DNA from 3 places in the Mixta calida genome. Region 2 is predicted to be linked to each of the others. Evidence: predicted binding sites of a transcription regulator. Region 2 holds the regulator's gene; each other region holds the start of a gene.

Region 1 (10,574 bases), 1.3 Mb from region 2:
CGGCGATTTTCAGCTATCTCGATATGCTGCGTCAGAAGGGCATCGACAAGCGCTATTTCGATGAAATGGCCCATGTGCTGAACCTGGATTACCGCTACCCCTCGATTACACGCAATATGGACTATATCGAATGGCTGGTGGACACCATGCTGCGCGTGCCGGTGGAGCATACGCTGGATGCGCCTTATCTCGCCGACCGCTACGATCCGGCAGAGATTCGCGCACGTCTTGACGGCATGACGCCGCAGAACGCCCGTATCTGGTATATCAGCCCGAAAGAGCCGCATAACAAAACCGCTTACTTCGTCGACGCGCCTTACCAGGTAGATAAAATCGACGCTGATTTGTATAAGCGCTGGCAGCAGAGCGCGGCGGAGATCGCGCTGGCGCTGCCGACGCTTAACCCTTACATTCCCGATGACTTCAGCCTGATTCCGGCGGCCGATAAAGCGGCGACGCATCCGCAGCAGCTGGTGAACGAGCCGGGGCTGCGCGTGTTCTACATGCCGAGCCACTATTACGCCACCGAGCCGAAAGCCAATATTACGCTGGCGCTGCGCAACAAGGCGGCGATGAACAGCGCGCGCAATCAGGTGCTGTTCGCCCTGAACGACTATCTGGCGGGCGTGGCGCTGGACGAGCTGAGTTCGCAGGCGTCGGTGGGCGGCATCAGCTTCTCCACCAGCGAAAATGACGGCGTGTCAATCTCCGCCAGCGGTTTTACCCAGCATCTGCCTAAACTGCTGACCACGTTGCTGCATGGCTACGCCAGCTACACCCCGACGGAAGATCTGCTGGCGCAGGCGAAATCCTGGTATAACGAGCGCCTGGACGCGGCGGAGAAGGGCAAAGCCTTCGAGCAGGCGATCCAGCCGGTGCAGATGCTGTCGCAGCTTCCTTATACCGAGCGCAGCGAGCGGCGTAAACTGCTGGCATCCATCACGCCGCAGGAGCTGATCGACTACCGTCGCATGCTGCTGGAGCGGGCGACGCCGGAGATACTGGTAGTAGGCAATATGACGCCGCAGGCGGTAGAATCGCTGGCGCGTGCGGTAAAACAGCAGCTGAACTGCCAGGGCGAAAGCTGGTGGCACAGCGAATATGTCACCATCAAAACGCCGCTGCGCGCCAACCTGCAGAAAGCGGGCAGCAGCAGCGATTCGGCGCTGGCGGCGGTTTACGTGCCGACCGGCTATAGCGAATACCAGGGCATTGCCAACGGCATGCTGCTGAGCCAGATTATTCAGCCGTGGTTCTATAACCAACTGCGTACGCAGGAGCAGCTTGGCTACGCCGTGTTCACCTTCCAGATCCCGGTAGGCCGTCAGTGGGGCATCGGCTTCCTGCTGCAAAGCAACAGCAAGCAGCCTGCGTTGCTGCTGAAGCGCTACGAAGCCTTCTATCCTGAGGCGGAGCGTCGCCTGCGCGCCATGAGCCAGCAGGATTTCGCCCAGTATCAGGCTGCGTTGATCGGTGAATTGCAGCAGCGTCCGCAAACGCTGGATGAAGAGGCGGGACGCTACAGCAAAGATTTCGACCGGGAAAATTACGCGTTTGATACGCGCGACAAGGTCATTGAACAAATTAAAACGCTGACGCCGCAAAGCCTGGCGGACTATTTCCACCGGGCGGTGATTGCTAAACAGGGTATGGCGATGCTGTCGCAGATTTCCGGCGGCCAGCATGGTAAAGCTGACTACGCATCGCCGCAAGGCTGGAAAACCTGGCCGAACGTCAGCAGCCTGCAGCAGTCGCTGCCGGTGACAAGCGAGAAAAAATGAGTGAAAACAATCCGCAGCGGCTCGATCCGCTAACGTTGCCGCTCCAGGGGGAGCGGCTTATCGAGGCGTCCGCGGGAACCGGCAAAACCTTTACTATCGGCATACTCTATCTGAGGCTGTTGCTCGGCCTTGGGCAGCGTCATGCCTTTCATCGACCGCTTTCGGTAGAAGAGATTCTGGTCGTCACCTTTACCGAAGCGGCGACCGCCGAGCTGCGCGGGCGCATACGACAGAATATTCATGAGCTGCGGCTGGCCTGCGTGCGCGGCAGCAGCGGCAATCCGGTGTTGACGGCGCTGTTGCAAGAGATCCCGGACCCCGCCGACGCTGCGGCGCTGCTGCTGGCGGCTGAACGTCAGATGGATGAGGCGGCGATCTTCACCATTCACGGTTTCTGTCAGCGCATGCTCAATCTCAACGCCTTTGAATCCGGCATGCTGTTTGAACAGCAGCTGATTGAGGATGAGTCGGCGCTGCGCCGTCAGGCCGCCGCCGATTTCTGGCGTCGCCACTGCTATCCGCTGCCGCTGACCATTGCGAGAGTTATCGCGCAGGAGTGGACCGGGCCGGAACAGCTGCTCTCAACGCTGACGCCCTGGCTGCATGGCGAGTCCCCGGCGCTGAAGTATGCGCCCGACGGCGAAGAGACGCTGGCGCAGCGCCATGAGAAAATCATCGCGCGCATTGACGCGCTAAAGGCGCAGTGGCGCGCCGCCGCGCCTGAACTGCGCGAACTGATTGAAAAATCGGGCGTGGATAAGCGCAGCTACAGCAGTAAGCACTTACCTAACTGGCTGGACAGTATTGCGGTCTGGGTAGCGGAAGAAACGCAGGGCTATACGGTGCCGAAGGACCTGGCGCGCTTTCGTCAGAGCGTGCTGCTGGAGAAAACCAAAAAGGGCGAACCGCCGCGTCATGCGCTGTTCGACGCCGTCGACGCTTTCCTGGCCGAACCGCTGTCGCTGCGCGATTTGGTGATCGCCCGCGCGCTGGAAGAGATTCGCCTGGCGACGCGCCGTGAGAAAAGGCTGCGCGCGCTGCTGGGCTTTGACGATCTGCTCAGCCGTCTCGACGAGGCGCTGCATCAGCCTGGCGGCGAGATGCTCGCCGAAGCGATCCGCGCACGCTATCCGGTGGCGCTGATCGATGAATTCCAGGACACCGATCCGCAGCAGTACCGCATTTTCCGCCGTCTCTACGTAGGGCAGCCGGAGAACGCGCTGCTGCTGATTGGCGATCCCAAGCAGGCGATTTACGCCTTTCGCGGCGCGGATATTTTCACCTATATGCGCGCGCGTGGTGAAGTCAGCGCTCACTATACGCTGGACACTAACTGGCGTTCGTCGCCAGCGATGGTCGCCAGCGTTAACCAGCTCTTTTCCCGGCTGGATAACCCGTTTCTCTTTAACCAAATTCCCTTTATCAAGGTGAACGCTGCGCCGCCCAACGAAACGCGCGCTTTTCATCTTGATGGCGCTGCGCAGCCGGCGCTGCGTTTCTGGCTACAGCCTGGCGAAGGCGTTGGGGTAAGTGAGTACCAGCAATGGATGGCGAACCAGTGCGCCGCGGAGATCCTGCACTGGCTACAGGCCGGACTGCGTGGAGAGGCGCGGGTGGGCAAAGAGGGCGATATGCGCCCGGTGAGCGCCGCCGATATCACCGTGCTGGTGCGCAGCCGCAACGAGGCGGCAGTAATACGCGAGGCGCTCAACGCGCTTAATATCCCTTCGGTTTATCTCTCCAACCGCGACAGCGTATTTACTACGCCGGAGGCGCGCGAACTGCTCTGGCTGTTGCAGGCGGTGCTGGCGCCGGAACTGGAGCGCACGCTGCGCAGCGCGCTGGCGACCAGTATTCTTGGTCTGGACGCCGCCACCATCGACGCCATGAGCCAGGATGAAGATCGCTGGGACGCGCTGGTAGATGAATTCGCCGCCTATCGTCAGCGCTGGCAGCAGCGCGGCGTGCTGCCGATGCTGCGCGAACTGATGAAGCAACGCCATATCGCTGAAAACCTGCTGGCGTCGGAGAGCGGCGAGCGGCGGCTGACCGATCTGTTGCATCTTGGCGAACTGTTGCAGGAGGCGGCCGCCCAGCTCGACAGCGAACATGCACTGGTGCGCTGGCTGGCGCAGCAGGTCGCCCAGCCCAATCATCAGGCCGCCAGCCAGCAGCTGCGTCTGGAGAGCGATCGCCATCTGGTGCAGATCGTTACGATTCATAAATCGAAAGGGCTGGAGTATCCACTGGTGTGGCTGCCGTTTGCGGCGAACTACCGCGAGGCGGCGCAGGGGCTTTATCACGACAGGGAAACCTTTCAGGCGCTGCTGGATCTCAGCGACGATGAGGAGAGCCTGGCGCTGGCGGAGCAGGAGCGTCTGGCGGAAGACCTGCGTCTGCTTTACGTCGCCCTGACTCGTTCCGTTTATCATTGCAGCATCGGCATCGCGCCGCTGATCAAGGGCAACCGCAAGAAAGAGGGCAACAGCGACCTGCATAAAAGCGCGGTCGGCTATCTGATCCAGCGCGGCGAGGCGATGAACGCCAGCGGTTTGCAGGAGGCGCTGCACGGTTTATGCAACGAGGCGGTGGACGTGGCGACGCCGGAGGGAACAGCGGAAGGACGCTGGCAGCCGGAAGGCGAACGGATGCCGGAACTGGCAAGCCCGGCGATCTCCCGTCCCTTACAGGATAACTGGCGCGTCACCAGCTACACCGGCCTGCAACAGCACGGCCCGTCGGTGGCGCTCGATCTGACGCCGCGCTTTGATATCGACGCCGCTGGCGAGACGGCTGAGGTCGCTACGCCCGCGCTGACGCCGCATACCTTTCCGCGCGGCGCCTCGCCGGGCACCTTCCTGCACGGCCTGTTTGAAACGCTCGATTTCAGCCAGCCGCCGGATGAGGCGTGGCTGGCGGAACAATTGCAGCTGGCGGGCTTCGGCGATCAGTGGCTGCCGATGCTCGTTGACTGGCTCAGCCGCGTGCTGCAAACGCCGCTGCATCAGAACGGCGTAAGCCTGGCGCAGCTGATGCCGGGGCAATACCTTGTGGAGCTGGAATTTTATCTGCCGATGCACCAGTTGCTGACCGCACCGGCGCTCGATGCGGTGATGCGCCGACACGATCCGCTGTCGGCGCGCGCGCCGGAGCTGAATTTCCAGCAGGTGCAGGGGATGCTCAAAGGCTTTATCGACCTCGTTTTCTGCTGGCAGGGCAAATATTATCTGCTGGATTATAAGTCGAACTGGCTGGGCGAAGAGAGCAGCGCCTATACGCCGCAGGCGATGGCGGAGGCGATGATCGGTCACCGCTACGATTTGCAGTATCAGCTTTATACGCTGGCGCTGCATCGCTATTTGCGGCATCGTGTAGCGGACTACGATTACGAGCGTCACTTCGGCGGCGTGTTCTATCTGTTTTTACGTGGGATGGACGGCAGCGCCAGCGAAAACGGCGTGTTTCATCACCGTCCCTCCATCGATTTTGTCAGGGCGCTGGATAGCCTGTTTACCGGAGACCAGGTGGAATCGAAATGAGAAAAATGAGCGAGTTGCTGCGCGAAGCGGTAGAAAAACGTCTGATACGGCCGCTGGATTTGCAGTTCGCCCATATGCTGGCGGACGATGAACAACCGGCGCTGATGCTGGCGGCGGCCTGCGTCAGCGCCGAAGCGGGAGAGGGGCATGTCTGCCTTCCGCTCGACCATTTTCATGACGGTCAGCTGTTTGATGGCCGACAGCCGGAGCTGGCATCGGAGATCTGGCAGGCGGCGGGGCAGCCGAAAGAGTGGCAGCGTCTGCTGTTGCAGAGCCATGCGGTCAGCGACGGCTCGAAGCCGACGCCGCTGGTCGTGGCGCAGCAGCGGCTTTATCTGCATCGCATGTGGCGCGGCGAAGGCAGCGTGGCGCGCTTTATCGCCGCCGAGCAGCCCGCGCCCGCCTTTGACGACGCCGATCTGCAGCGCGTGCTAAACGAGCTGTTCGGCGATCGCCCCGACGACTGGCAGAAGATCGCCGCCGCCGTCGCCATCACTCGCCATATCTCCGTCATTTCCGGCGGGCCGGGCACCGGTAAAACCACCACCGTCGCGAAGCTGCTGGCGGCGCTGATTCGCCTGTCGCGCCAGAAGATGCGCATCCGGCTGGCGGCGCCGACCGGCAAAGCGGCGGCGCGTCTGACGGAGTCGCTGGGCAAGGCGTTACAGGCGCTGACGCTAAGCGAGGAGGAGCGCGCCGCGTTCCCGGAGGAGGCGACCACGCTGCACCGTCTGCTGGGCGCGCAGCCCAACAGCCAGCGTCTGCGTTACCATGCCGGCAACCCGCTGCATCTTGACGTGCTGGTCGTGGATGAGGCGTCGATGGTCGATCTGCCGATGATGTCGAACCTGATCGCCGCGCTGCCGCCGCACGCGCGGGTGATTTTTCTCGGCGATCGCGATCAGCTCGCCTCGGTGGAGGCGGGCGCGGTGCTGGGCGATATTTGCCGCTGCGCCGAAGCGGGTTACAGCGTGGCGCGCGCCATGCAGCTGCGGCAGCTGACGGGCTGCCAGCTGGACGGCGCGGACGGCGAGGGGATGCCTGACGTGCGCGACAGCATCTGCCTGCTGCGCAAAAGCTACCGTTTCGACGCGCGATCCGGCATCGGCCAGCTGGCGCAGGCGGTGAACGCTGGCGACGCGCAGGCGGCGGAAAAAGTATTCCGCGCCGGGTTTGACGATATCTGCCGCAGCGAACTGAGCAGCGCAGAGCACTATCAGCAACTGCTGGAGCAGGGCGTGGCGGGCTATGACGACTATCTGACGCTGCTGCAACGCGATGCGGCGCCGGATGAAGTGCTGGCCGCTTTCGCCCGCTACCGTCTGCTGTGCGCGCTGCGCGAAGGGCCGTTCGGCGTGGCGGGGCTGAATGAGCGCATCGAACGCCTGCTGTTAAAACAGCGGCGCATTCGTCGACCGCTGGCGCAGAGCCGCTGGTATATTGGCCGACCGGTGATGATCGCGCGTAACGACAGCGCGCTGGGGTTATTCAACGGCGATATCGGCGTGGCGATGAACGACGTTGGCGGCGCGCTGAAAGTCTTTTTCCCACTGCCGGACGGTTCAATTAAAGCGGTGCAGCCAAGCCGCCTGCCGCCGCACGATACCGCCTGGGCGATGACGGTGCATAAATCTCAGGGGTCGGAGTTTGATCATACCGCGCTGGTGCTGCCTAATCACTACCTGCCGGTACTGACGCGCGAGCTGGTCTATACCGCCATCACACGCGCGCGGCGTCAGTTGACGCTCTATACCGACCGGCAAATTTTCGCCCGCGCGGTGGCGGTGCGCACGCTGCGCCGCAGCGGTCTGGTAGAGCGCTTAAGCGCGCCGCACAAGGAGATCTTTCTCTGACCGCCGCGTCGCCTGCTTTTGCGTTTATCCGCAATAAAAAGCCCGGCCAACGCCGGGCTTTTTATTTTCTGTCGCTCGTTACGTCAGGTCAGCCATCAGCACCTTTGAACGACGCTGGTAGTTATACATTTGCTTTTTGCTTTCCGGCAGCAGCTCAATATCCACCGGCGTAAAGCCGCGCTCCTGGAACCAGTGAATGCTGCGCGTAGTCAACACAAACAGCTTTTTCAGCCCCAGCTGACGCGCCTGTAACGCGATGCGCTGTAACAACATCTCGCCGCGCGCCGAGCTGCGGTAGTCCGGGTGCACCGCCACGCACGCCATCTCGCCGATCTGCTCATCGGGGAAGGGATAGAGCGCCGCGCAGGCGATAGTCAGGTTGTCGCGCTCGATAATCGTGAACTTATCAATCTCCATCTCCAGCTGCTCGCGTGAGCGGCGCACCAGTATGCCCTGCTGCTCCAGCGGGCGGATAAGCTCCAGGATGCCGCCGATATCGTTAATGGTGGCGCGGCGGATCTGCTCTGCCGACTCCATCACGATCTGCGTGCCGATGCCGTCGCGCGAGAAGAGCTCCTGCAACAGCGCGCCATCTTCCTGATAGCTGATCAGGTGGCTGCGACGCACGCCGCTGCGGCACGCTTTTACCGCGCCGCGCAGAAAACGCACCGTGCCCGACAGGTAATCGCCGCGCTGTTCCAGCGTTTCAATGCGCGCCTGCGCATCGTTGGGGAACAGCTCGGAGATAATATTGCCGTCGTCGTCGGTTGCGCCCTGTTCGGAGCAGAAACCGATCATCTTCTCCGCCTTCAGCTTGATCGCCAGCTGGGTCGCCACCTCTTCCGAAGTGAGGTTAAAGCTTTCGCCGGTGACCGAGACCGCTACCGGGCCGATCAGCACGATGGCGTTATTGTCGAGCTGGCGGTGAATCGCTTCATCATCAATACGGCGAATGCGTCCGCTGTGGCAGTAGTCGACGCCGTCATCGACGCCCAGCGGCTGCGAAATAATAAAGTTGCCGCTGACCACATTAATATGCGCGCCCTGTAGCGGCGTATTGCTCAGGCTCATCGACAGGCGCGCGGTAATATCGAGCTGCAGGCGGCCCGCGGCCTGCTTCACCAGTTCCAGCGACTGCGCGTCGGTAACGCGCGTATGCTTATGGTACATCGGCTCCAGCTGATGCTCCGCCAGGCTGGCGTCGATCTGCGGCCGCGCGCCGTACACTACCACCAGCCGGATGCCGAGACTGTGCAGCAGCCCGATGTCGTTGACGATGCCGGAGAAGTTCTCATGCTCAATGGCTTCGCCGCCCAGCATGATGACAAAGGTTTTACCTCGGTGGGCATTGATATAGGGAACGGAATGACGAAAACCCTGAACCAGTGCGGTGCTACGTTCCTTCACGGCAAACCCTCTTTGCATGACTATTCGATTTTTTTGTATTTTTATTCTTTGCGGCGAAGAGTGCAAGTGGCTTTTACAGGCGGCTATCACCTTTTACAAACGGCTAATAAGGTTAACAGGCTGCATTTTATGGCTTTTTCCGGGTGACAGTGTAAAAGCGATTAGGTTAAAGTTTTCGCTTCATTTTTTATTGGCACTTTTTAGACATATACCCTAAATAATTCGAGTTGCAGGAAGGCGGCAAGGAAGCGAATCCCCAGGAGCTTACTAACGTAAGTGACTGGGGTGAACGAGCGCAGCCAACGCACATGCAACGTGAAGTATGACGGGTATAACACAGTATCTGGAGCGGCATGTCCGAATCTAATCCCGTTATCAGCCGCCGTCGGCTGCTGCAGGGCGCCGGTGCGATGTGGTTGCTGAGCGTCAGTGGGGTAGGGCTGGCGGCCAGCAGCCATATTGTCGCGGTGCGCATCTGGCCTTCTTCCAGCTATTCCCGCCTGACTATCGAATCAAGCGTGGCGCTTAAATATAAACAGTTCGCCCTCAGCCATCCTGAGCGGGTGGTGATCGATATCGAGAATCTGCACCTGAACCGCGTGCTGAAAGGCGTGGGGCAGCTGGTGCAAAAAAACGACCCTTACATCAAAAGCGCGCGCGTCGGCCAGTTCGATCGTAATACCGTGCGTATTGTGCTGGAGCTGAAGCAGAACGTAGCGCCGCGCCTGTTTACCCTGGCGCCGGTCGCCGGTTTTAAGCACCGTCTGGTGGTCGATCTCTATTCGGCGCACGACACGCAGGACGATCCGCTGCTGGCGCTGCTGAAAGATTACAACCAGGGCGATCTGGAGCGCACCCAGCCGACGGAGGCGCCGCTGCCGGGCAAGGCGGGACGCGATCGGCCGATTGTGATCATGATCGATCCGGGGCATGGCGGGGAAGATCCCGGCGCGCACGGGCTGCATAAGACGCGCGAGAAAGATATCGTGCTGAAGATTGGTCGACGTCTGAAGGCGCTGATCGATAAAGAGCCCAACATGCGCGCTTATATGACGCGTAACGAGGATGTGTTTATTCCGCTGAAAGTGCGCGTGGCGAAGGCGCGCAAGCAGCGGGCCGATCTGTTTATTTCCATTCACGCCGACGCCTTTACCAGCCGCGCGGCGCGTGGCTCATCGGTGTTCGCCCTCTCGACCAAAGGCGCCACCTCGGCGGCGGCGCGCTTTCTCGCCCAGACGCAGAACGAATCGGATTTGATCGGCGGCGTCAGCAAGAGCGGCGATCGCTATCTCGACCATACCATGTTCGATATGGTGCAGAGCCGGACCATCAATGACAGCCTGAAGTTTGGCAAGGAAGTGCTGACCCGAATAGGAAAGATCAACCATCTGCATAAGCGCAGCGTGGATCAGGCGGGCTTTGCGGTGCTGAAGGCGCCCGATATTCCGTCGATTCTGGTTGAAACCGCTTTTATCAGCAATCCGACAGAGGAGCGTAAGCTGCGTACGGCGCGCTATCAGCAGCAGGTGGCCGAGGCGATTCTGAACGGCATCAAGGCCTATTTTTCAAAAGGGGCGGCGCTGGCGCCTCATAAGTAAGGCTGGCCGGGGAAGGGCGGTGACGTCTGACTCCGGCGCGTTTTACCAAACGCCAGATACAAAAAAACACCCTTGAGGGTGCTTTAATGTTGGTTGCGGGGGCCGGATTTGAACCGACGACCTTCGGGTTATGAGCCCGACGAGCTACCAGGCTGCTCCACCCCGCGTCCGGGTGTTGTCGCTTCCGTCACGACAAAGCTTCTTACTTAATTGGTTGCGGGAGCCGGATTTGAACCGACGACCTTCGGGTTATGAGCCCGACGAGCTACCAGGCTGCTCCATCCCGCGTCCGTGGAAGCGCACTATACTCTTACCGATTTATGATGCAACCCTTTTTTGAAAATTAGTGAGCTTTATTCCGGCTGTTGTTGAATATCGCTGCGTATTGCTGATTCC
Region 2 (10,574 bases):
TCTCCAGCACCGGCTGCTCATCCGCCGCCTCGCCCGCCAGGGCGACGAACATCCGCGACATCGTCTGACGCGTCTCGTCATTCAATGGCTGCATCCAGAGGTGCGCCGACGTCAACGTACGCAGACGATAATCGACCCCGGCGTCGACGTTCATGATGTCGCAATGCTGCTTAATCTGTTCGATAGCGGGCAAAAAGCGCGCACGCTGCAGGCCGTTGCGGTAGAGATCGTCAGGCGGAATATTCGAAGTGGCGACCAGCGTGATGCCGCGTGCGAACAGCGCCTCCATCAGGGTGCCCAGCAGCATCGCATCGGTGATATCGGAAACAAAGAACTCATCGAAGCACAGCACGTCCGTCTGCGCTTTGAAGCGGTCAGCGACTATTTCCAGCGGATCGCTTTCTCCCTGCAGCGCGGTGAGTTCTTCATGCACCCGCAGCATAAAGCGATGGAAATGGAGTCGTAGCTTGCGCTCGCCAGGAATAGACTGAAAAAACAGATCCATTACCCAGGTTTTGCCCCGTCCTACACCGCCCCACATATAAAGGCCGCGCACCGGCGGCTCGCCGCCGTTTTTCTCCTTGCCCAGCAGTTTGCTGAGCTTGCCGCGCCAGCCGTTCGCCGTCGGCATAGTCTGCGATCTGTCGCTTAACGCCCGCTGGATGGCGTCCAGGCGGCTGATTGCGGCGCGCTGTACGTCATCAGGCTGATATTCACCTTGTGCAAGCGCCTGCTCATAACGCGCCAGGGGGACATCGTTTGCATTATTAACCCTGCTTCCCTAAAAAATGTCAGGTCACTGCCTGTTTGTCGAAAAAAAGTCCGTTCTACACTAAGCGATGCTGCCGCAGGATTCCACTTCCATAAGATTAACGGTTATAGTGGCTATTATTGAAGTGGAACGCCCTACGGAACAACGAGGACACTACGGGAGTCATTATGACCTGGGAATACGGGCTAATTGGTTTAGTCATTGGCATTATTATCGGCGCGGTCGCCATGCGTTTTGGCAATAAAAAATTGCGCGAACAGCGCAGCATGCAGTACGAACTGGAGAAATCCAAAGCGGAGCTGGCGGACTATCGCCAGGAGCTGACTAACCATTTCGCTCAGAGCGCCGAACTGCTGGATAATATGGCGCGCGACTACCGCCAGCTTTATCAGCATATGGCGAAGGGTTCCAACGATCTGCTGCCGGACCTGCCGGGCGAGAAAAACCCGTTCGCCTATCAGCTTACCGAAGCGGAAGCGGACAACGATCAGGCGCCGGTGCAAATCCCGCGTGATTATTCAGAAGGCGCATCCGGCCTTCTGCGTGGCGAACGTACGCCGCGCGACTGATAAACCAGGGCGCATCCGCGCCCTTTTCCCTTTTATTCGTCAGGCCTGATAGCCATATCCGGCACGCAAATCATCTACTATCTTCCTTCAGTTGAGCAGCGAGAGCGTCGTAACGATGAAGAAAAAATCATTATTGTTGAGCGCGGTAGCCCTGGCCGTTGGCATGAATCTGACCGTGGCGCCTTCCGCCATGGCGACGCTGCCGGCTCAGGTACAAAATCAGCCTCTGCCCAGCCTGGCGCCGATGCTGGAGAAAGTGCTGCCTGCGGTGGTCAGCGTGCATGTTGAAGGCACGGCGACAGACGATCAGACGCAGGATCTGCCGGAGCCGTTAAAGCGCTTCTTCGGTCAGGATCAGGGCGAAGATGCGCAGCCGCAGCCGTTCGAAGGTTTAGGTTCGGGCGTGATCATCGACGCGCAAAAAGGCTATGTGCTGACCAACAACCATGTGGTGAACGGCGCCAATAAGATCAGCGTCCAGCTGAGCGACGGCCGCGAATATGACGCCAGGCTTATCGGCCGTGACGAACAGACCGACATCGCGTTGATTCAGCTACAGGGCGCCAGCAACCTGACGCAGGTTAAGGTGGCTGACTCCGACCAGCTGCGCGTAGGCGATTTCGCCATCGCCATCGGCAACCCCTTTGGGCTTGGACAGACCGCCACTTCCGGGATTATCTCCGCACTGGGACGCAGCGGCCTGAATCTTGAAGGGCTGGAAAACTTTATTCAGACCGACGCCGCCATCAACCGCGGCAACTCCGGCGGCGCGCTGGTGAACCTGAACGGCGAGCTGATCGGCATCAACACCGCGATTCTCGCCGCCAGCGGCGGCAATATCGGCATCGGCTTCGCTATTCCGGGCAATATGGCGATGGAGCTGGCGCAGCAGTTGATCGCCACCGGCGAAGTGAAGCGCGGCCAGTTGGGCATCAAGGGCACCGAAATGACCGCCGATATGGCGCGCGCCTTTAATGTCGATGCCCAGCGCGGCGCCTTCGTATCGGAAGTGCTGCCGAAATCCGCGGCGGCGACCGCAGGCATTAAAGCGGGCGACATCATTACTTCGGTGGATGACAAGCCGATTACCAGCTTCGCCGAACTGCGGGTGAAAATCGGCACCACGCCGCCGGGCAAAGAGGTGAAAATCGGCCTGCTGCGTGAAGGGAAGCCGCTTAGCGTAACGGTTAAGCTCGACGCCAGCGCGCGCACCATGTCCAGCGATGAACTGATGACGCCTGCATTGCAGGGCGCGTCGCTCAGCGACGGCCAGTTGCCGGACGGCAACAAAGGCGTGAAGGTCGACAGCGTGCAGAAAGGAACCCCGGCAGAGCAGATCGGCTTGCAGAAAGATGACGTGATTATCGGCGTCAACCGCACTCGCGTGCAGGGTCTGGATGAGATGCGCAAAGTGCTGGCCAGCAAGCCGCCGTTCCTGGCGCTGAATGTAGTGCGCGGCGGCGAAAGCATCTATCTTCTGCTGCGTTAAAAATACCGGCGTATCATATCGCGGACACAACCCGTGTGTGTCCGCGAAACTCGTGATATTCTGCCCCGGATCTTTCCTGATATAACTTAACATCATGTTTCTTAAACTCTTGCGTTCGGTAGTTCTGGGGCTGATCGTCGCAGGTATTTTACTGGCGGCCATGCCTGCGTTGCGTATTGGCACCGGCTTACTTTCCGAGCCAGAAAGCAGCGCCGATCAAACGCCCTTCAGCTTTAATCAGGGCGTGCGCCGCGCTGTTCCTGCGGTGGTCAACGTTTATAACCGCAGCGCGTCAAGCAGTAACGGACGCGGGATTACGACGCTCGGCTCCGGCGTCATCATGAATAATAAAGGCTATATCCTGACCAACCGCCACGTCATCAACGGCGCCGACCAAATTATCGTCGCGCTCCAGGATGGCCGTTTCTTTGAGGCGATGCTGGTGGGGTCGGACAGCCTGACCGATTTAGCGGTATTGAAAATCACCGCCGCCAACCTGCCGGTGATCCCGATTAACCGTGATCGCGTCGCACACGTAGGCGATATCGTGATGGCGATTGGCAACCCTTATAATCTTGGGCAGACCGTAACGCAGGGCATTATCAGCGCCACAGGCCGCGTCGGCTTAAGCCCTTCCGGACGCCAGAACTTTCTCCAGACCGACGCCTCGATTAACCGTGGCAACTCTGGCGGCGCGCTGATTAACTCGCTCGGCGAGCTAATGGGCATCAATACCCTGTCGTTTGACAAGAGCAACGACGGCGAAACGCCGGAGGGCATCGGCTTCGCTATTCCCACCGCGCTGGCCACTAAAATCATGGATAAGCTGATCCGCGACGGGCGCGTTATTCGCGGCTATATCGGCATTACCGGCCGTGAGGTGCCGCCGCTGCACGGCCAGAACGCGGGCCTCGATCGCATTCAGGGCATCGTGGTAAACAACGTAGCGCCGGATGGCCCGGCGGCGAAAGCCGGCATTCAGGCCAACGACCTGATTGTCAGCGTTAACGGCAAGCCGGCGGTGTCCGCGCAGGAAACGATGGATCAGGTCGCGGAGGTGCGTCCCGGCTCGGTTATTGAAGTGCAGGTGATCCGCAACGATCGCAAACTGACATTGCCAGTCACTATTCAGGAATACCCGGCGCAGGGTTGACCGCTACAAATGCAAAAGGGAGCCTTCCGGCTCCCTTTTTTACGGCGGTCGTTAACTTATTTAACGAACTCTTCGCCCAGCTGAATATCTTTTTTCAGCGTATCCAACATGCCTTCCAGCGCCTTCTGCTCGAAGTCGCTCAGCGTGCCGATAGCACGACGCTCGGCGATGCCCTCTTTGCCCAGCAGCAGCGGCTGAGAGAAGAAGCGCGCATATTCGCCGTCGCCCTCGACATAGGCGCACTCAACCACATTGCTTTCGCCCTGCAGCGCGCGTACCAGCGACAGGCCGAAACGCGCCGCCGCCTGGCCCATCGACAGCGTCGCCGATCCGCCGCCCGCTTTCGCCTCCACCACTTCGGTGCCGGCGTTCTGAATGCGTTTAGTCAGGTCGGCTACTTCCTGCTCGCTGAAGGAGACGCCGGGGACCTGAGAAAGCAGCGGCAGAATGGTGACGCCGGAGTGACCGCCGACGACGGGCACGTTCAGCTCGGTCGGCTGCTTGCCTTTCAGTTCGGCGACAAAGGTATTGGAACGGATGATATCCAGCGTGGTGACGCCGAACAGACGATTCTTATCGTAAACGCCCGCTTTTTTCAGCACTTCGGCAGCGATAGCGACAGTGGTGTTCACCGGGTTGGTAATAATGCCGATCAGCGCTTTCGGACAGGTTTTCGCTACCTGCTCAATCAAATTACGTACGATGCCCGCATTGACGTTAAACAGATCGGAGCGGTCCATACCGGGCTTACGCGCCACGCCTGCGGAAATCAGCACCACATCGGCGCCCTGCAGCGCAGGCGTCGCATCTTCACCGCTGAAACCTTTGATTTTAACCGGCGTAGGAATGTGGCTTAAGTCAACGGCCACACCGGGCGTAACGGGAGCGATATCGTACAGGGAGAGTTCTGAACCCGCAGGTAACTGGGTTTTAAGCAGAAGTGCGAGTGCCTGGCCGATACCACCAGCCGCACCGAGAACTGCAACTTTCATCCTAAACTCCTTATTATAGTGAGCAGAAAAATGCCGGGATCCAGCGGGGTAACATGCTGGACGGCCTGAGAAGCAATAGCGAGGACGTTGTCATCGTTTTGCGGGTCACAGCACAAACAGCCTGCAAAACGGGTGAGAATGACCGCATTACGTACAGGCCCGATGCTGACCGTAACTGGATGCAGACACATTAATCAGCTGTACCTTACACCGTTCATGTTTAGCAGAACAACATCAATTTTATAACAATCCCTTCACTTCGTCTGCCATAGCTATGCGTTCGCAGTAAATTTTATCTTGGGCGAAATTCTGCTAAAATGCGCGCCCTGCACGCGGTAACGCAGATCGTCCCCGCTGCGGATTTGCATAAACATTCATCTAAATGCATAATAATGTATCGCCTGCTGGCCGGGCTTCACTGCATTTTCATATTATCGGTAGCCTATGCGTAACCCATCGAAACAAGAAGATCTGATCAAAGCGTTCAAAGCTTTACTGAAAGAAGAAAAGTTTAGCTCGCAGGGTGAGATCGTGACCGCACTGCAGGAAGAGGGCTTCGACAACATCAATCAGTCGAAAGTGTCCCGAATGCTGACTAAGTTCGGTGCGGTGCGTACCCGTAACGCCAAAATGGAGATGGTTTACTGTCTGCCGGCCGAGTTGGGCGTGCCGACCACCACCTCTCCGCTGAAAAACCTGGTGCTGGATATCGACTATAACGATGCGCTGGTGGTGATTCATACCAGTCCCGGCGCGGCGCAGCTGATTGCGCGCCTGCTTGATTCTCTCGGCAAAGCGGAAGGCATCCTGGGCACTATCGCCGGTGACGACACCATCTTTATTACGCCCGCACGCGCCTTTACCGTGAAGCAACTTTATGAAGCGATACTGAACCTGTTTGAACAGGAGCTGTAAGCGCACAAGATCATTAGCGCCGCGCCGCTAATGATCTTTCTATCGACCTTCCCCTTCTTTATCGCACCTTCCTCTTTAACGCTTCATTGCGGAATGGAATAACGCCGCTGCGCTTTCCCCTGCTGTTAACGACTATATTCGCATTTTGTGCTACCACGAGACCTTTGTCTCAGCTCATACTTCTGTTGTCACCTGTTATCCAGGGTTTTACACCAACAAACAAAGCACGAATAGATAAATTCTCTCATGTTGCTGTTTTAACGTGGATTTAACGTTATGCGAACAAAAATTAGGCTGTTTTTATAACTAAACGCGATAAAAATGTGCTTACGCGCTAAGTTGTCACCAAAAAACATTATTAGCGGAATATTAATTTCAGTCGTTATTAGATCTATACTTGTTTTCGTGATGAGAATCACAAAATGAATAAAGAGAAAAACCAAAGACGAGGAACAGATCAATGAACGTTAAAACTACTATCGCCGCAGTAAGCCTGCTTTCTGTGCTGTCGTTCGGCGCTTTCGCCGCCGAATCCGTTACCGCTGAACAGGCGCAAAATCTACAGCCTGTCGGCACCGTGAGCCTGGGCGGCGTTGCCGGCGTCCCGATGGATATCCATCAGGCGTTGCAGGCAAAAGCTGAACGTGAAGGCGCCAGCGCTTATCGCATTATCGAAGCGCGTAACAATGACACCTGGCACGTTACTGCTGAACTGTACAAATAAGTTATCCGCTGGCGCAGGCCAGTTGCTTTATCACCGAATCGGGCAGCCCCAGATATAAAAAACGCCATCAAGCCATGCCGGCTGCCGTTACAACTGAATACTCTGGAGTAATACAATGAAAACCACATTCACCCTTGCTGCTTTAGGTTTTGCTACCGTTCTGTCATTCGGCGCCAGCGCTGCCGAACTGGTTACCCCGCAAGATGTCGCCAGCCAGAACCTGCAGCCGATCGGTACTATCTCCGTAAGCGGCATCGACAGCAGCCCGACCACGATCCGCGAACATTTGTCGCGAAAAGCGGACAAACAGGGCGCTTCCGCCTATCGCGTTGTTGAGGCCTATAGCAACGGCAACTACCACGCTACCGCTGAAATTTATAAATAATTACCGGGCGTACGCCTGAATTTGGCATCGATGACCTGGTCTTGATGTTGTATCCCGCAGGTTGTTGATCGCAGGAGAAGATGAACAATGAAAATGAAAACGGCTATCACTGCTCTTGGCCTGCTGTCGCTGGCGACGTTTGGCGCTTCCGCCGCGGAACTGGTGAACCAGCAACAGGCGCAGCATTTGCAGTCTGCGGGGACAATCACCGCCAGCGGCGTCGGCGGTTCGCCGATGGATTATCGCGCGCAGCTTGCTGAAAAAGCGGATGCGCAGGGCGCTCGCGCTTATCGCATTATTGAAGCGCGTACCGGCGATAACTGGCACGCTACGGCGGAAATCTATAAATAATTCCTCGTCACTGCATGACGAACCCTTTGGCCCCATACGTTGGGGCCTTTTTTATGCCGCTTTTTCGTGAGGATCTCTCAGCCCTGACGCACGTTGAAGCGCAGCTGCCCTTCCAGCTCTTCTTCCGCTTCATCAAACAGCAGGATCAGCGCGCCATAGCGACGTTTTTGCCCCGCGCCGAGATGAATAAATTCAATTTCTATCGGTAACGGCAAGGACTCGGTGACAGCATCCCATAAGGTATCAAGATCGACAATTAACTGCTCTGACAGCGCGAAGCGTTCACTGAACTGACGATAAAAATGCGCCTGATCGACGATCTCATTAAAGTCAAACGTCTCTTTCTTCATGCGACTGCTCCGTAATGCGTCATCGGGCGCTTGCGCGCCCGATGGGGTTAAAGGCCACCAATATGCAGGGCTTTTACTTCCAGATACTCCTCGATACCCAATACCGAACCTTCGCGTCCAAGACCAGACTCTTTTACGCCGCCGAACGGGGCCAGCTCGGTGGAGACGGCGCACTCGTTAATGCCAATCATGCCGCTTTCCAGCGCGGCGGAGACGCGAAAGACCCGTTGCAGATTCTGCGTGTAAAAATAGGCCGCCAGTCCATACTCCGTCGCGTTGGCGCGCTGAATCACCTCCTCTTCGCTGGCGAAGCGGAAGCAGGCGGCTACCGGACCAAAGGTCTCTTCGCGCGCCAGCTTCATCTCTTCGCTGGCGTCGGCAATCACCGTCGGTTGCCAGAAATTCCCGCCCAGCGCGTGTCGCGCGCCGCCCGCCACGATGCGCCCGCCTTTAGCCTGCGCGTCTTTGACATGTTCCTCTACTTTCTCCACCGCTGCGGCGTTAATCAACGGACCAACCACCACGCCTTCATCCATGCCGTTGCCGACCTTCAGTTTATTCACTTCGTCCGCCAGCTGATTGACGAAGCGATCGTATACAGCCTCATGAATAAAGAAGCGGTTAACGCTGACGCAAACCTGGCCTGCGTTGCGGAATTTATTAGCGATGGCCCCTTTTACCGCCGCATCGATATCCGCATCTTCAAATACGATGTAAGGCGCGTTGCCGCCCAGCTCCATCGAGATTTTTTTCATTGTCTCGGCGGCGTTGCGCATCAGCGTTTTCCCCACGGCGGTCGAGCCGGTAAAGGAGATTTTGCGCACCGCGCCGCTGGCCATAATAGCGTCGCTGATAGCATGGGTGTCGCCGGCGACGCCGTTCAGCACGCCGTCAGGCACGCCCGCTTTTTTCGCCAGCGCCAGCAGCGCGAAAGCGGAAAGCGGCGTGTTGTTGGCCGGTTTGATAATCCCGGTGCAGCCTGCGGCCAGGGCCGGGCCCAGCTTACGCGTCAGCATCGCCATCGGGAAATTCCACGGCGTAATCGCGGCAACGACGCCAATCGGCTCGCGCGTCGCCAGAATGCGCGCGCCGGTTTTTGCCGGGGGAATGATCTCGCCGTTAATGCGTTTGGCCTGCTCGGCGAACCACTGAATAAAGCTGGCGGCGTATTCCACTTCGCCTTCCGCCTCTTTCAGCGGCTTGCCCTGCTCCGCCGTCATCAGTTCGCCCAGCCAGCGTTTATTTTCGATAATCAGCTGATACCAGCGGTAAAGGATCTCCGACCGCTGCTTCGCCGTCAGCGCACGCCAGGCGGGAAAGGCCTTTTCCGCCGCCGCGATAGCCTGTTCCGTCTCTTTCTTACCGCCCTTCGCGACTTGCGCGATGACCTCGCCGGTGGCCGGATTCAGCACGTCGAACGTTTCATTGAGAGTTTTCCACTGGCCGTCAATCAGGCAGCCGGTCTGGAAAAGGTCGTTATCCTGCAGGGAATGAGGCATTTTTCGCTCCTGTTTTAATCATCCTGTAAAGCAAAGTATAGATGGCAAAGGCCGGGCATTCGGCCTTTGCTCAGGATGAAGCAGGGAAAAATGGCGCAAGCGCCGGCGCCGGGGCGGCGCCAGCGAGGGATCAGATATTAATCAGAGTATGCTGATATTTTTTAAGCATATCGGCCAGCCGTTTCACCGGCTCCGTTACGCTCAGCGGAGCATCATACTGCATCAGTTTTTCCTGATAAGTATCGAACTCGCGCAGCAGACGCTGGTAGTAATATCGTCGTTTATCATCGCTGCGTGAAGCGATGACCCGATCGGCAGTATAGCGCAGCTGCTTATGGAACGCGGAGAGATCGGCGTTGACCGGAATCTCCGCATTGCGCAGCCGCTGGTGGCCGATAATCAGCGTCAGCGCAATGCGATATTTATCGATATCGCCCGGAAACAGGTTCAGCAACAGAAACAGCTGCTGATAGAGCGCAGGCAGATGATTCTCTTTGCGGCGCGCCTGATTGGTCGTCAGGGCGGAGACCGCGGCATACATAAAGCGATTCAGCAGCGTGCGGCCAGTGCGCGCGCGCGAGTTGTCGCGAATAATCAGGATGACCATCAACGCGACAAAACAGCCAATCACCTGTCCCAGCGCGCTGTCCAGAAACGCATTGACGGAAAAGGTCATCGGGTTATCCAGCACCAGCACGTTAAGCGTACCGATAAAAGCGCCCAGCGTGCCCAGCTGACGCCGCTGAATAAAGATGCCGGCGACAAACGCCAGCGTGCCGACGGCGATGCAGAGCAGCAGCATGCTCTGCTGGGTGGCGGGCAAGATCACCATGAAGTAGAGCGCCCCCAGCGGCACCGCCACCGTCATGCCATAAAGGAAATCTTTGGCCATCATCAGCGGGTTCGGCGCGCGCATCGCCAGCGCGGTGATCACCGCCAGCATAAGCATACAGCCGCTGCCGGAAGTCCAGCCGGAATAGAGCCAGAACAGCGAGCCCAGCGCCGTGGCGACAAAAGTGCGGATGCCGTTGATCATCGCGTGATGCGTTTCTGCCGAACGGGCGCGCACCACTTCCACATCCTCTTTCAGGATCGCTTCTTCCTGCTGACTGATGCTACTGTTGGTCTGAATGCCCTTCAGCAACATCAGATACTGCGTCGCCGCCCCCACCCAGCTCGCCAGCGTCAGCGGCGTGCTTTTACTGCCGGAGGCGCTAATGACGCGACGCAGGTTTTTTAAATGCTTGTGCAGATCGCCAAGGTTATTCACCTCTTTTTCCATCAGCACACCGTACTGCGGCGGAATATATTCCGGCCGCGAGTTCTGGATCAGAAAGGTTTCCGCCGCCTGGGTAATCAGCGTCAGGGAGAGCGT
Region 3 (10,574 bases), 640 kb from region 2:
CGCGGCTTCCAGCTGCAGCTGCTCATCCTGCGTCAGCACGTTTACGGTAACCAGCGCTTTCGACCAGGCGACGGAGCCGATAATATCCTGCTCCGCCAGGCGATAATCAAAGCGCAGCGAGTCGTTAAACTGTTTAAACCGTCCATCGGCCGCCTGTGTAAACCGTCCACCCCATAGTGCCATCTTCAATGCTCCTGAAATCTGTTGCGCGCAAGGCTCTGTCTGCTTGATTCAGGGCGGCGAAACAAACGCCGCCCCTGTGCGTTACTTCTTCTCGTTCAATGCGCGAATGCGTGAAGAGAGCGAGAACAGACGGATAAAGCCGCCCGCATGGCTGTGGTCGTACACTTCATCTTCGCCGAAGGTGGCGAATTCTTCGGAATAGAGGCTGTTGGCGGATTTTTTCTGAATCGCCGTGACCTGGCCTTTATAAAGTTGCAGCACCACTTCGCCGTTGACCTCAGCGGCCAGCGATTCTGCGGCGGCCTGCAGCGATTTGCGCAGCGGCGCGAACCAGCGGCCGTCATAAACCACATAGGACATCTCCAGGCCCAGTTGTTCGCGCCATTTGAAGCTGTCGCGATCCAGCACCAGCTGCTCTATCGCGCGCAGCGCGTTGACCATAATGGTGCCGCCAGGCGTTTCATAGCAGCCGCGCGATTTGATGCCTACCAGACGGTTTTCAACAATATCGATACGGCCCACGCCGTGCTTTGCGCCCAACGCGTTCAGTTTTTCCAGGCACTGGAACGGACTTAAGCGTTCGCCGTTTACCGCCACCACACAGCCTTTCTCTACCGTTACGGTAACCTGCTCCGGCTGATCCGGCGCTTCCAGCGGATCGACGGTCCAGACCCAGCAATCTTTATTCGGCGCGTTCCATGGGCTTTCCAGCACGCCGCCTTCCGTTGAGATATGCCACGCATTCTCGTCGCGGCTGTAGATTTTTTCCAGCGACGCGGTAGTCGGGATATTGCGCTCTTTCAGGTAGTCGAGCAGCGCTTCACGCGAGCGCAGGTTCCATTCACGCCACGGCGCCACCACTTTCAGGTGCGGCGCCAGCGCGGTATAGGTCGTTTCGAAACGCACCTGATCGTTGCCTTTGCCGGTGGCGCCGTGGCACAAGGCGTCAGCGCCGACCTTCAGCGCCAGCTCAACCTGGGCTTTGGCAATAATCGGACGCGCCATGGAAGTGCCCAGCAGATAAGTGCCCTCATACAGCGCGCCAGTTTGCAGCACCGGATAGACGTAGTCGCGGATAAATTCTTCACGCAGGTCGGCAATATGGCACTCAGATGCGCCGGATTGCAGCGCCTTCTTCTCCACGCCGACCAAATCTTCGCGATCCTGGCCGATATCGGCGACAAAGGCGACCACTTCACAGCCGTAGTTCTCTTTCAGCCATGGAATAATGGCTGAAGTGTCCAGACCGCCGGAATAAGCCAGAACGATTTTTTTGATGCCTTGGTTTTGCATTTCTTAATCCTTGAATGTGGTGGTGTTATGCGTGGATCCGGGTGCCAATCGACACGCCATTAAACAGAGAAGGAAGCTGCTCGGCATGGCGCCAGCTGGCGATATCTACCGGGCGGCCCAGCGTGCGCGCCGCGTCCAGCGCCGCATGCACTTTAACGATCATGCCGTCGGTAATGATGCCCTGGGCGATCAGCTGCTCCGCTTTCGCCGCGGTCATTTCCTCAATCCGCTGGCCTTTGCCGTCAAGAATGCCGCTGACGTCGGAGAGTAAAACCAGATCCGCGCCCAGCGTCGCCGCCAATGCTGTCGCCGCCTGGTCTGCGTTGACGTTCATTAGATCGCCCTGTTCAGTAATGCCGATTGAACTGACGACCGGCATATAGCCCGCCTGCAGCAGCGTATTCAGCAGCGCTGGCGAACCTGGCAGCGCATTGCCGACATGGCCCAGCTCCTCGTCAAACTGCGCGACATTGACCATACCGCCGTCGCCCAGGCAGAGACCGACCGCCTGGATATGATGTTTCTTCGCCCAGGCCATCAGCGTCTTGTTCGCCGTGCCCGCCAGCGCGCCGGTGATAATGTCGATCTGATCCGCAGGCGTCACGCGCAGGCCGTTCTTTTTCTTTACGGGCAGCGCCAGCTTTTTCATCAGCTCATCCACCAGGCAGCCGCCGCCGTGAACGATCACCAGCGGGCGCTGATGCGCTTCCCGGTAGGTCACCAGCGCATTAAACAGACGCGCCAGCGCTTCTTCGCTATCCAACAGCACGCCGCCCAGTTTGATAATCAATGGAGTGGTCATAATCTTCATCCGCTTAAATAAGTGACTGGGTTTCCGGGAAACCGAAACGAATATTGAGACACTGCACCGCCTGCGACGCTGCGCCTTTCAACAGGTTATCTTCCGCTGCGACCACGATCAGATGTTCATCCTGCAGCGCGAAGCCGATATCGCAGAACGGCAGCCCTACCACCGATTTCAGCGCCGGCACGCCCTGTTCATAGACGCGCACCAGCGGCTTATCCTGATAGGCGTTGTGAAACGCCTCCGCGATATCTTCCCGGCTGACGCCCGGCTGTAAACGGCAGGTAATGGTGGCGAGGATGCCGCGCGGGAAATTGCCGAGATGCGGGGTAAAGACCACCGGCACGCCGAGATGCGTCTCGATTTCCGGCCGATGACGATGGGTAAACAGGCCGTACGGCTGCAGGCTGACTTCGCAAAAGCTATTGTTCATTGTCGCCTTGCGCCCGGCGCCGCTCACGCCGCTGGTGGCGTTAATCACCGGCCACTGCGCCTCATTCAGCAGTCCCGCTTCGATCAGCGGCTTCAGCGCCAGCTGCGCGGCGGTGGGATAGCAACCGGGCACGGCGATCAGCTGCGCCTCTTTGATAGCGTCGTGCTGCCATTCCGCCAGGCCGTAAACCGCCTTTTCCAGCCATTCCGCATGCTGATGGCTGAAACCGTAGCAGCGTGAATAAAATTCAGGGTCGTTAACACGGAACGCGCCTGAAAGATCGAACACCACGCAGCCCGCCGCCAGAAACTGCGGCGCCAGGTCATGGCTGACTTCATGCGCAGTGGCGAGAAACACCACGTCCACTTTATCGGCATAAACAGCGACGTCGCTTAACGGCTCCAGCGGCAGATCGACCATGCCCTTCAGCTGCGGATGCAGGTCGGAAAGACGTTTTCCGGCATCCGGGCTTTGCGCTGAAACCGCTAAAGCGGTTATGTTCATATGCGGATGGCGATTCAGAAAGGTCGCCAGTTCAACCCCAGCGTAGCCGCTGGCACCAACAATCAGCGTATTCAACATCAGGCCGTCTACCTTATTACAGTCGTTCAGATCCGGTGTGCAGCCCTGTCGCCGCGCGCCCATGAAGTCTAACGTTAAATAGCGGGTTAATTTATTTCCCATCCCGCGCACGTTATTGTATTTTTATTCACTATTAATGCATGAATATTGATACATCCTAACTCAAGGACCGTCAACAGTGAAGACAAAATTACCGCCTTTTATCGAACTCTATCGCCAGCTGATCGCCACGCCGTCCATCAGCGCCACCGACAGCGCGCTCGATCAGAGCAATGAGAATTTAATCACCCTGCTGGCCGGCTGGTTCCGCGATCTCGGCTTCAGCGTGGAAGTGCAGCCGGTGCCAGGCACACGTCATAAATTCAACATGCTGGCCAAAAGCGGCGAAGGCGCAGGCGGTCTGCTGCTGGCGGGACATACCGACACGGTTCCCTTTGATGATGGCCGCTGGACGCGCGATCCCTTTACGCTCGCCGAACATGACAACAAACTCTACGGCTTAGGCACGGCGGATATGAAAGGCTTTTTCGCCTTTATCCTTGATACGCTGCGCGACACCGATATTACGAAGCTGAAGAAGCCCCTCTATATTCTTGCCACGGCGGATGAAGAAACGACAATGGCAGGCGCCAAATATTTCGCTGAATCCGCCACGCTGCGACCGGATTGCGCGATTATCGGCGAGCCGACTTCGCTGAAGCCGGTGCGGGCGCATAAAGGACATTTGTCTAACGCCATTCGCGTGCAGGGGCAGTCGGGGCACTCCAGCGATCCCGCGCGCGGCGTGAACGCGATCGAGCTGATGCACGAGGCGATCGGCCACCTGATGCAGCTGCGCAATACGCTGAAAGAGCGCTATCATCATGACGGCTTCGCCATTCCTTATCCCACGATGAACTTCGGCCATATCCACGGCGGCGATGCGGCGAACCGTATCTGCGCCTGCTGCGAACTGCATATGGATATTCGTCCGCTGCCGGGACTGACGCTGAGTGATTTAGACGCCTTACTGAATGAGGCGCTGGAGCCGGTCAGCGCGCGCTGGCCAGGCCGCCTGACCGTCGCGGAACTGCATCCGCCGATTCCGGGATACGAATGCCCGCACGATCATCAGCTGGTGCAGGTAGTGGAAAAACTGCTCGGCACGCCGACGGAGGTAGTGAACTACTGCACCGAAGCGCCGTTTATTCAGCAGCTCTGTCCAACGCTGGTATTGGGCCCAGGCTCGATTAACCAGGCGCATCAGCCGGATGAGTTTATCGATACGGCATTCATTAAGCCGACTCGCTTGCTGATTGGACAACTGGTTAACCATTTCTGTTACTGATGTGCAGCATTTAGGGCAATTCACTGCTAAAGCGTTAAATTGCCCCAGCAAAGTTCCAACTTTGCTGATAAGAATAACTTATCCCACTTCAGTCTTGTTAAATTTCTTAAATTACTGCGACTTAACGACATTACGCGCCACGTTCTGCGCAATTGACGAATGGGCAGTTACATGGCTAGATAAAAGGCGGCGTTACGCCCGCAAGGGTAAAAATTAAAAGACAAGAAGGGTGTCAGGGGTCATATGAACGAACAATATTCCGCAATGCGAAGTAATGTCAGTATGCTCGGCAAACTGCTCGGGATACGATTAAGGATGCGCTGGGAGAAAACATCCTTGATCGGGTGGAAACCATCCGCAAACTCTCTAAGTCATCCCGCGCGGGAAACGATGCTCATCGCCAGGAGCTGCTTACCACGCTGCAAAATCTCTCTAATGATGAACTTCTGCCGGTCGCGCGCGCCTTTAGCCAGTTCCTCAATCTGACCAACGTCGCCGAACAGTACCAGACCATTTCGCCGCACGGCGAAGGCGCCAATCATCCTGAATTGATGAAAAAAGCGTTCGAGCGTCTTAAGCAGCAGCCCGATCTGAATGAATCCAATATCCGCGAAGCCATCGAATCCCTTTCGCTGGAACTGGTTCTGACCGCTCACCCCACCGAAATTACACGCCGCACCCTGATTCATAAACTGGTTGAGGTAAATACCTGCTTAAAGCAGCTCGACCATAACGATATTTCCGACTACGAGCGCAACCAAATCATGCGCCGTTTGCGTCAGCTGGTGGCTCAGGCCTGGCATACCGACGAAATCCGCAAGTATCGCCCCTCTCCCGTCGACGAAGCCAAATGGGGCTTTGCGGTGGTGGAAAACAGCCTGTGGGATGGCGTGCCTGGTTTTTTGCGCGAACTGAACGAGCAGGTTGAAGAAAGCTTCGGCTATACGCTGCCGGTCGATTTCGTGCCGGTGCAGTTCACCTCCTGGATGGGCGGCGACCGTGACGGCAACCCGAACGTCACCGCCAGCATTACCCGTCACGTTCTGCAGCTGAGCCGCTGGAAAGCGACCGACCTTTTCCTGCGCGATATTGGCGTGCTGATTTCCGAGCTGTCGATGTCGGAATGTACCGATGAACTGCGCGAGCTGTGCGGCGATCCGCAGGCGCAGGAGCCTTACCGTGAAATTCTGAAACGTCTGCGCACGCAGCTGATGACTACGCAGTCTTATCTGGAGCGCCGGCTGAAAGGCGAACGTCTGCCGCGCCCGGAAGGGCTGCTGATCTCGAACGATCAGCTGTGGGAGCCGCTTTATGCCTGTTATCAGTCGTTACAGGCGTGCGGCATGGGCATTATCGCTAACGGGCAACTGCTTGATACGCTGCGCCGGGTAAAATGTTTCGGCGTGCCGCTGGTGCGCATCGACCTGCGTCAGGAAAGCACCCGTCACACCGAAGCGATCGCCGAGATAACGCGCTATCTGGGGCTGGGCGATTATGAGAGCTGGTCCGAAGCGGACAAGCAGGCTTTCCTGATCCGCGAGCTGAACTCCAAACGGCCGCTGCTGCCGCGCCAGTGGGAACCCAGCGAGGAAACGCGCGAGGTGCTGGATACCTGTCGCGTCGCCGCTGAAGCGCCGCGCGGTTCTATCGCCGCCTATGTTATCTCAATGGCGAAAACGCCGTCTGACGTGCTGGCGGTTCACCTGCTGCTCAAAGAGGCGGGCATTCCGTTCGCGCTGCCGGTTGCGCCGCTGTTTGAAACCCTTGATGACCTGAATAACGCCAATGATGTGATGTCGCAGCTGCTCAACATCGACTGGTATCGCGGCTTTATCCAGGGCAAGCAGATGGTAATGATCGGCTATTCCGATTCGGCCAAAGACGCAGGCGTGATGGCGGCTTCCTGGGCGCAGTATCAGGCGCAGGACGCGTTAATCAAGACCTGCGAAAAGGCGGGCATTGCGCTGACCCTGTTCCACGGCCGCGGCGGCACTATCGGTCGCGGCGGCGCGCCTGCGCAGGCGGCGCTGCTTTCACAGCCGCCGGGCAGTCTGAAAGGCGGCCTGCGCGTTACCGAGCAGGGAGAGATGATCCGCTTTAAATATGGTCTGCCGGAGGTGGCAATCGCCAGCCTGTCGCTCTATACCAGCGCCATTCTGGAAGCCAACCTGCTGCCGCCGCCGGAGCCGAAAAGCGAATGGCGCAGCATTATGGATCAGCTTTCCGACGTCTCCTGCGGCATTTACCGCGGCTACGTGCGTGAAAATCCTGATTTCGTTCCCTACTTCCGCTCCGCCACGCCGGAACAGGAGCTGGGTAAGCTGCCGTTGGGCTCGCGGCCAGCCAAGCGCCGGCCAAGCGGCGGCGTCGAATCGCTGCGCGCCATTCCCTGGATCTTCGCCTGGACGCAAAACCGTCTGATGCTGCCCGCCTGGCTGGGCGCCGGTGCGGCGCTGCAGCAGGCGATGGACGAAGGCCATCGGGATCAGCTGGAGGCGATGTGTCGCGACTGGCCCTTCTTCTCTACCCGCCTCGGCATGCTGGAGATGGTCTTTTCCAAAGCAGATTTATGGCTGGCTGAATATTATGACCAGCGTCTGGTCGACGTTTCACTGTGGCCGCTGGGCAAGCAGCTGCGCGATCGTCTGGAAGCGGACATTAAAGCGGTGCTGACTATCGCCAATGATGCGCATCTGATGGCGGACGAGCCCTGGATTGCAGAATCTATCGCTCTGCGCAACGTCTATACCGACCCGCTTAACGTACTGCAGGCTGAGCTGCTACACCGCTCCCGCGCGCAGGAAGCACGTGGTGAAGAGGTGGATCCGCGCGTTGAACAGGCGCTGATGGTGACCATCGCCGGCGTCGCCGCCGGTATGCGCAACACCGGTTAATCATGGCCGAACGGTTCATGCCCTACGGGGCATGAACTTTTTTAACGCGCCGCCTCATTGATGGGCGACCAGCTAAACCAGTAATCCAGCACCCTGACGCCGTACTGATTTACTTCTTCGATCACCTCAATGCGATCCATCCCGCGTTGATGATGCGTATCCATCCACGCTTTGCTGCTGCAAAACTCAATCCAGCGTTGCAGATGTTGATCTTTTATTTTCAATCCCATTTCGCAGCGGGACGATTTGCCGCGCGACGGTCCCGGAAAAGAGACGGTAAAGTCGGTGCGGTATTGCAAACGCTGATGCGGAAGGTAACGCACCAGGGCGCTGGGGATCTGCAGAGAGAAGATGGCGATCATAAAAGCGCTGGTGCCAAAGAGTTTAAGCAGCTTTCGCCCGGTGAAACGCGAGCGGCGGAATAGCCAGCCTGCGCCCGCGATCGGCAGCGCGCCCGTCAGGCCGCAAATCGCGGCGACGCGAAAAGGCAGATCCGGATCGGCCAGGAAGACCTGACGGGAAAGATTGCTCCAGTAGGTCATGACAATAAAGGGCAGCAGAAGCAGAGCAACAGTCATCAGGCAGCCCTTAACGCCGCGCTGCCTCACGCCATCGATAAATCTTTGGAGAACCACGAGAAACCTTCCCTGTTATGGAAGGCGGAATAATAACCAATATGCCGCGCCTCGGGAAGCGCGGCGTTGATATCAGGCCACCAGCGCCGCAGCAGGGCGCACGCCCAGCGTATGGCAAATGGCATAGCTCATTTCGGCACGGTTCAGCGTATAGAAGTGAAAATCTTTTACGCCCTCGCGGCTGAGAATTTTCACCATATCCATCGCCACGTTGGCGCCTACCATTTTGCGCGTTTCCGGATCGTCATCCAGACCTTCGAACATGCTGTTCATCCAGCCGGGAACCCGCACATTGGTCATCGCCGCAAAGCGCTGCAGCTGTTTGAAGTTAGAGACCGGCAAAATGCCCGGCACAATCTCGACGTCGATGCCGGTCGCTACACAGCGATCGCGAAAGCGCAGGTAGCTCTCCACATCAAAAAAGAACTGGGTAATCGCCCGGTTGGCCCCGGCGTCAATTTTGCGCTTCAGGTTAATTAAGTCAGCCTGCGCGCTTTTCGCCTCAGGGTGCACTTCCGGGTAGGCGGCGACAGAAATATCAAATTCCCCGACCTCTTTCAGCAGCGCAACCAAGTCGGCGGCGTACATATCCGGCTTGCCGCTGCCCGGCGGCAGATCGCCACGCAGCGCGACGATATGGCGGATGCCGTTGTTCCAGTAATCCTGCGCAATGATGCGCAGCTCGTCGCGGGAGGCGTCAACGCAGGTTAAATGCGGGGCCGCTTCCAGCCCGGTACGCTCTTTGATGCCTTTGATAATCGAGTGGGTGCGATCGCGCTCACCCGAGTTGGCGCCATAGGTAACAGAAACAAATTTGGGTTTCAGACTGCTAAGGCGATCGATAGAATTCCAGAGCGTTTCTTCCATTTCACTGGTGCGCGGCGGAAAAAACTCAAAGGAAACGTTAATACGCCCGTTCAGTTCTGCCAGGCTTTGGTTCAGCGCTTCGCGCTGGTTGGCGTGAAAGAAACTCATATCCACTCTACCTTTTTAAATTTTTATTTTCGTCATCAATGAACATCTATACATTTAGACGTCCAGATGTTCAAAATGAACGATTCTGGTTAAAGCGTCAACAAAAAATTAAGTTCAGAAGGGTGATAAAAATTCATTCAAGATGAAGACGCTTCATGTTGGTAACAAAAAGGGTGGCCTAAGCCACCCTGGAATTTTTGCATGTGTAAAGCGCGGTTACAGCAGCTGCGCCAGTCGGTTGATATCAGACTGGATAGCGCCTGCGGTAACGTCCCGTCCGGCGCCCGGCCCGCGGATCACCAGCGGATTATCGCGATACCACCGGCTTTCAATAGCGAATACGTTGTCGCAGGGCAACAGCGCCGCCAGCGGATGCTCAGGCCGCACCGCCTCAATGCCGACGCGCGCTTTGCCGTTGGCGTCGAAACGCGCCACATAGCGCAACAGCAGCCCCATTTCCTGCGCCGCCTCCAGACGCTGCAGCATCTGCTCGTTGAGCGCCTCGCTGTTTTCGAAAAAGTGATCGATGGAGCCGCTTTCGCAACCCGACGGCACCAGCGATTCGACGCGCACCTGATCCGGCTCGATGTCATATCCTGCTTCACGCGCCAGGATGACCAGTTTGCGCATCACATCCTGGCCGGAAAGATCGACGCGCGGGTCGGGCTCGGTCAACCCCTGCTGCCATGCCTGATCGACCAGCTCGCTAAACGGCACCGTGCCGTCAAACTGCAGGAACAGCCAGGAGAGCGTGCCAGAGAAAATGCCGCTGATGGAGAGAATGCTGTCGCCGCTCTCGCGCAGGTCGCGCACCGTATGGTTGACCGGCAGACCGGCGCCCACTGTAGCGTTATAGAGCCAGTGACGGTCGGTTTTGGCGAAGGCGTCGCGGATCTGCCGCCAGCGATAGCTGTCTGATGCGCCAGCCACCTTGTTGGCGCTAATCACGTGGAAACCGTGGCTGGCAAAATCGAGATACTGTCCGGCCAGCGCCTCGCTGGCGGTCACGTCCAGCACGACTAAATCATCGTAAGGATGCGCACGCATCCACAGGAAAAGCGACTCTTCATCCTGCGCCACCGCTTCATCCTCAAAGAACGCCAAAGCACGGCTGGCGTCGAGGCCGTCATAGCTCAGCAGGCTGCGACGGCTGTCCACCACGCCCGCCAGCACAAATTCGAAGCCGGTGCGGGCAGAAAGGCTTTTCTGCTCGCGGGCGAACAGCTCCAGCCAGCGCGAGCCGATATTGCCTTTGCCGAACAGCATCAGGCCAATGCGTTTTTCCGCGCGGAACAGCGACTGATGCAGCCCCTGCACCAGATGCTGCGTCGGACCGACGCGCAGTACGGCGACCAGGCTGATGCCCTCTTCCGACTGCCAGATAAACTCCACTGGCTGATCCTTGATCTGCTGCCAGAAGCGGTGACTGTGCAGCGGATTGCGGCTA

The links. Region 2 encodes ArgR, which controls arginine synthesis, uptake and breakdown. Its sites were predicted from a motif close to ANTGAATAAAAATACANT; they were not measured.
Region 1: the regulator ArgR is predicted to act here: its motif matches at 8,613-8,630, upstream of argA (amino-acid N-acetyltransferase).
Region 3: the regulator ArgR is predicted to act here: its motif matches at 3,411-3,428, upstream of argC (N-acetyl-gamma-glutamyl-phosphate reductase).

Annotation. Positions count from the first base shown of each region.
Region 1 is NZ_CP026378.1:3,526,883-3,537,456, reverse strand. Features, by position in the region: gene ptrA (pitrilysin) at 1-1,781, shown strand, start outside; gene recB (exodeoxyribonuclease V subunit beta) at 1,778-5,320, shown strand; gene recD (exodeoxyribonuclease V subunit alpha) at 5,317-7,173, shown strand; gene argA (amino-acid N-acetyltransferase) at 7,252-8,598, opposite strand; gene amiC (N-acetylmuramoyl-L-alanine amidase AmiC) at 8,934-10,178, shown strand; tRNA gene C2E16_RS16865 (tRNA-Met) at 10,269-10,345, opposite strand; tRNA gene C2E16_RS16860 (tRNA-Met) at 10,390-10,466, opposite strand.
Region 2 is NZ_CP026378.1:537,402-547,975, reverse strand. Features, by position in the region: gene zapE (cell division protein ZapE) at 1-748, opposite strand, end outside; gene zapG (Z-ring associated protein ZapG) at 940-1,341, shown strand; gene degQ (serine endoprotease DegQ) at 1,457-2,830, shown strand; gene degS (outer membrane-stress sensor serine endopeptidase DegS) at 2,925-3,983, shown strand; gene mdh (malate dehydrogenase) at 4,040-4,975, opposite strand; gene argR (transcriptional regulator ArgR) at 5,420-5,890, shown strand; gene yhcN (peroxide/acid stress response protein YhcN) at 6,351-6,614, shown strand; gene yhcN (peroxide/acid stress response protein YhcN) at 6,730-6,999, shown strand; gene yhcN (peroxide/acid stress response protein YhcN) at 7,087-7,350, shown strand; gene C2E16_RS02525 (barstar family protein) at 7,428-7,700, opposite strand; gene C2E16_RS02520 (NAD-dependent succinate-semialdehyde dehydrogenase) at 7,748-9,199, opposite strand; gene aaeB (p-hydroxybenzoic acid efflux pump subunit AaeB) at 9,330-10,574, opposite strand, start outside.
Region 3 is NZ_CP026378.1:4,201,043-4,211,616, forward strand. Features, by position in the region: gene argH (argininosuccinate lyase) at 1-183, opposite strand, end outside; gene C2E16_RS19970 (argininosuccinate synthase) at 265-1,476, opposite strand; gene argB (acetylglutamate kinase) at 1,502-2,278, opposite strand; gene argC (N-acetyl-gamma-glutamyl-phosphate reductase) at 2,292-3,296, opposite strand; gene argE (acetylornithine deacetylase) at 3,475-4,623, shown strand; partial or broken gene ppc (phosphoenolpyruvate carboxylase) at 4,867-7,517, shown strand; gene C2E16_RS19995 (hypothetical protein) at 7,559-8,095, opposite strand; gene metF (methylenetetrahydrofolate reductase) at 8,225-9,127, opposite strand; gene C2E16_RS20005 (bifunctional aspartate kinase/homoserine dehydrogenase II) at 9,344-10,574, opposite strand, start outside.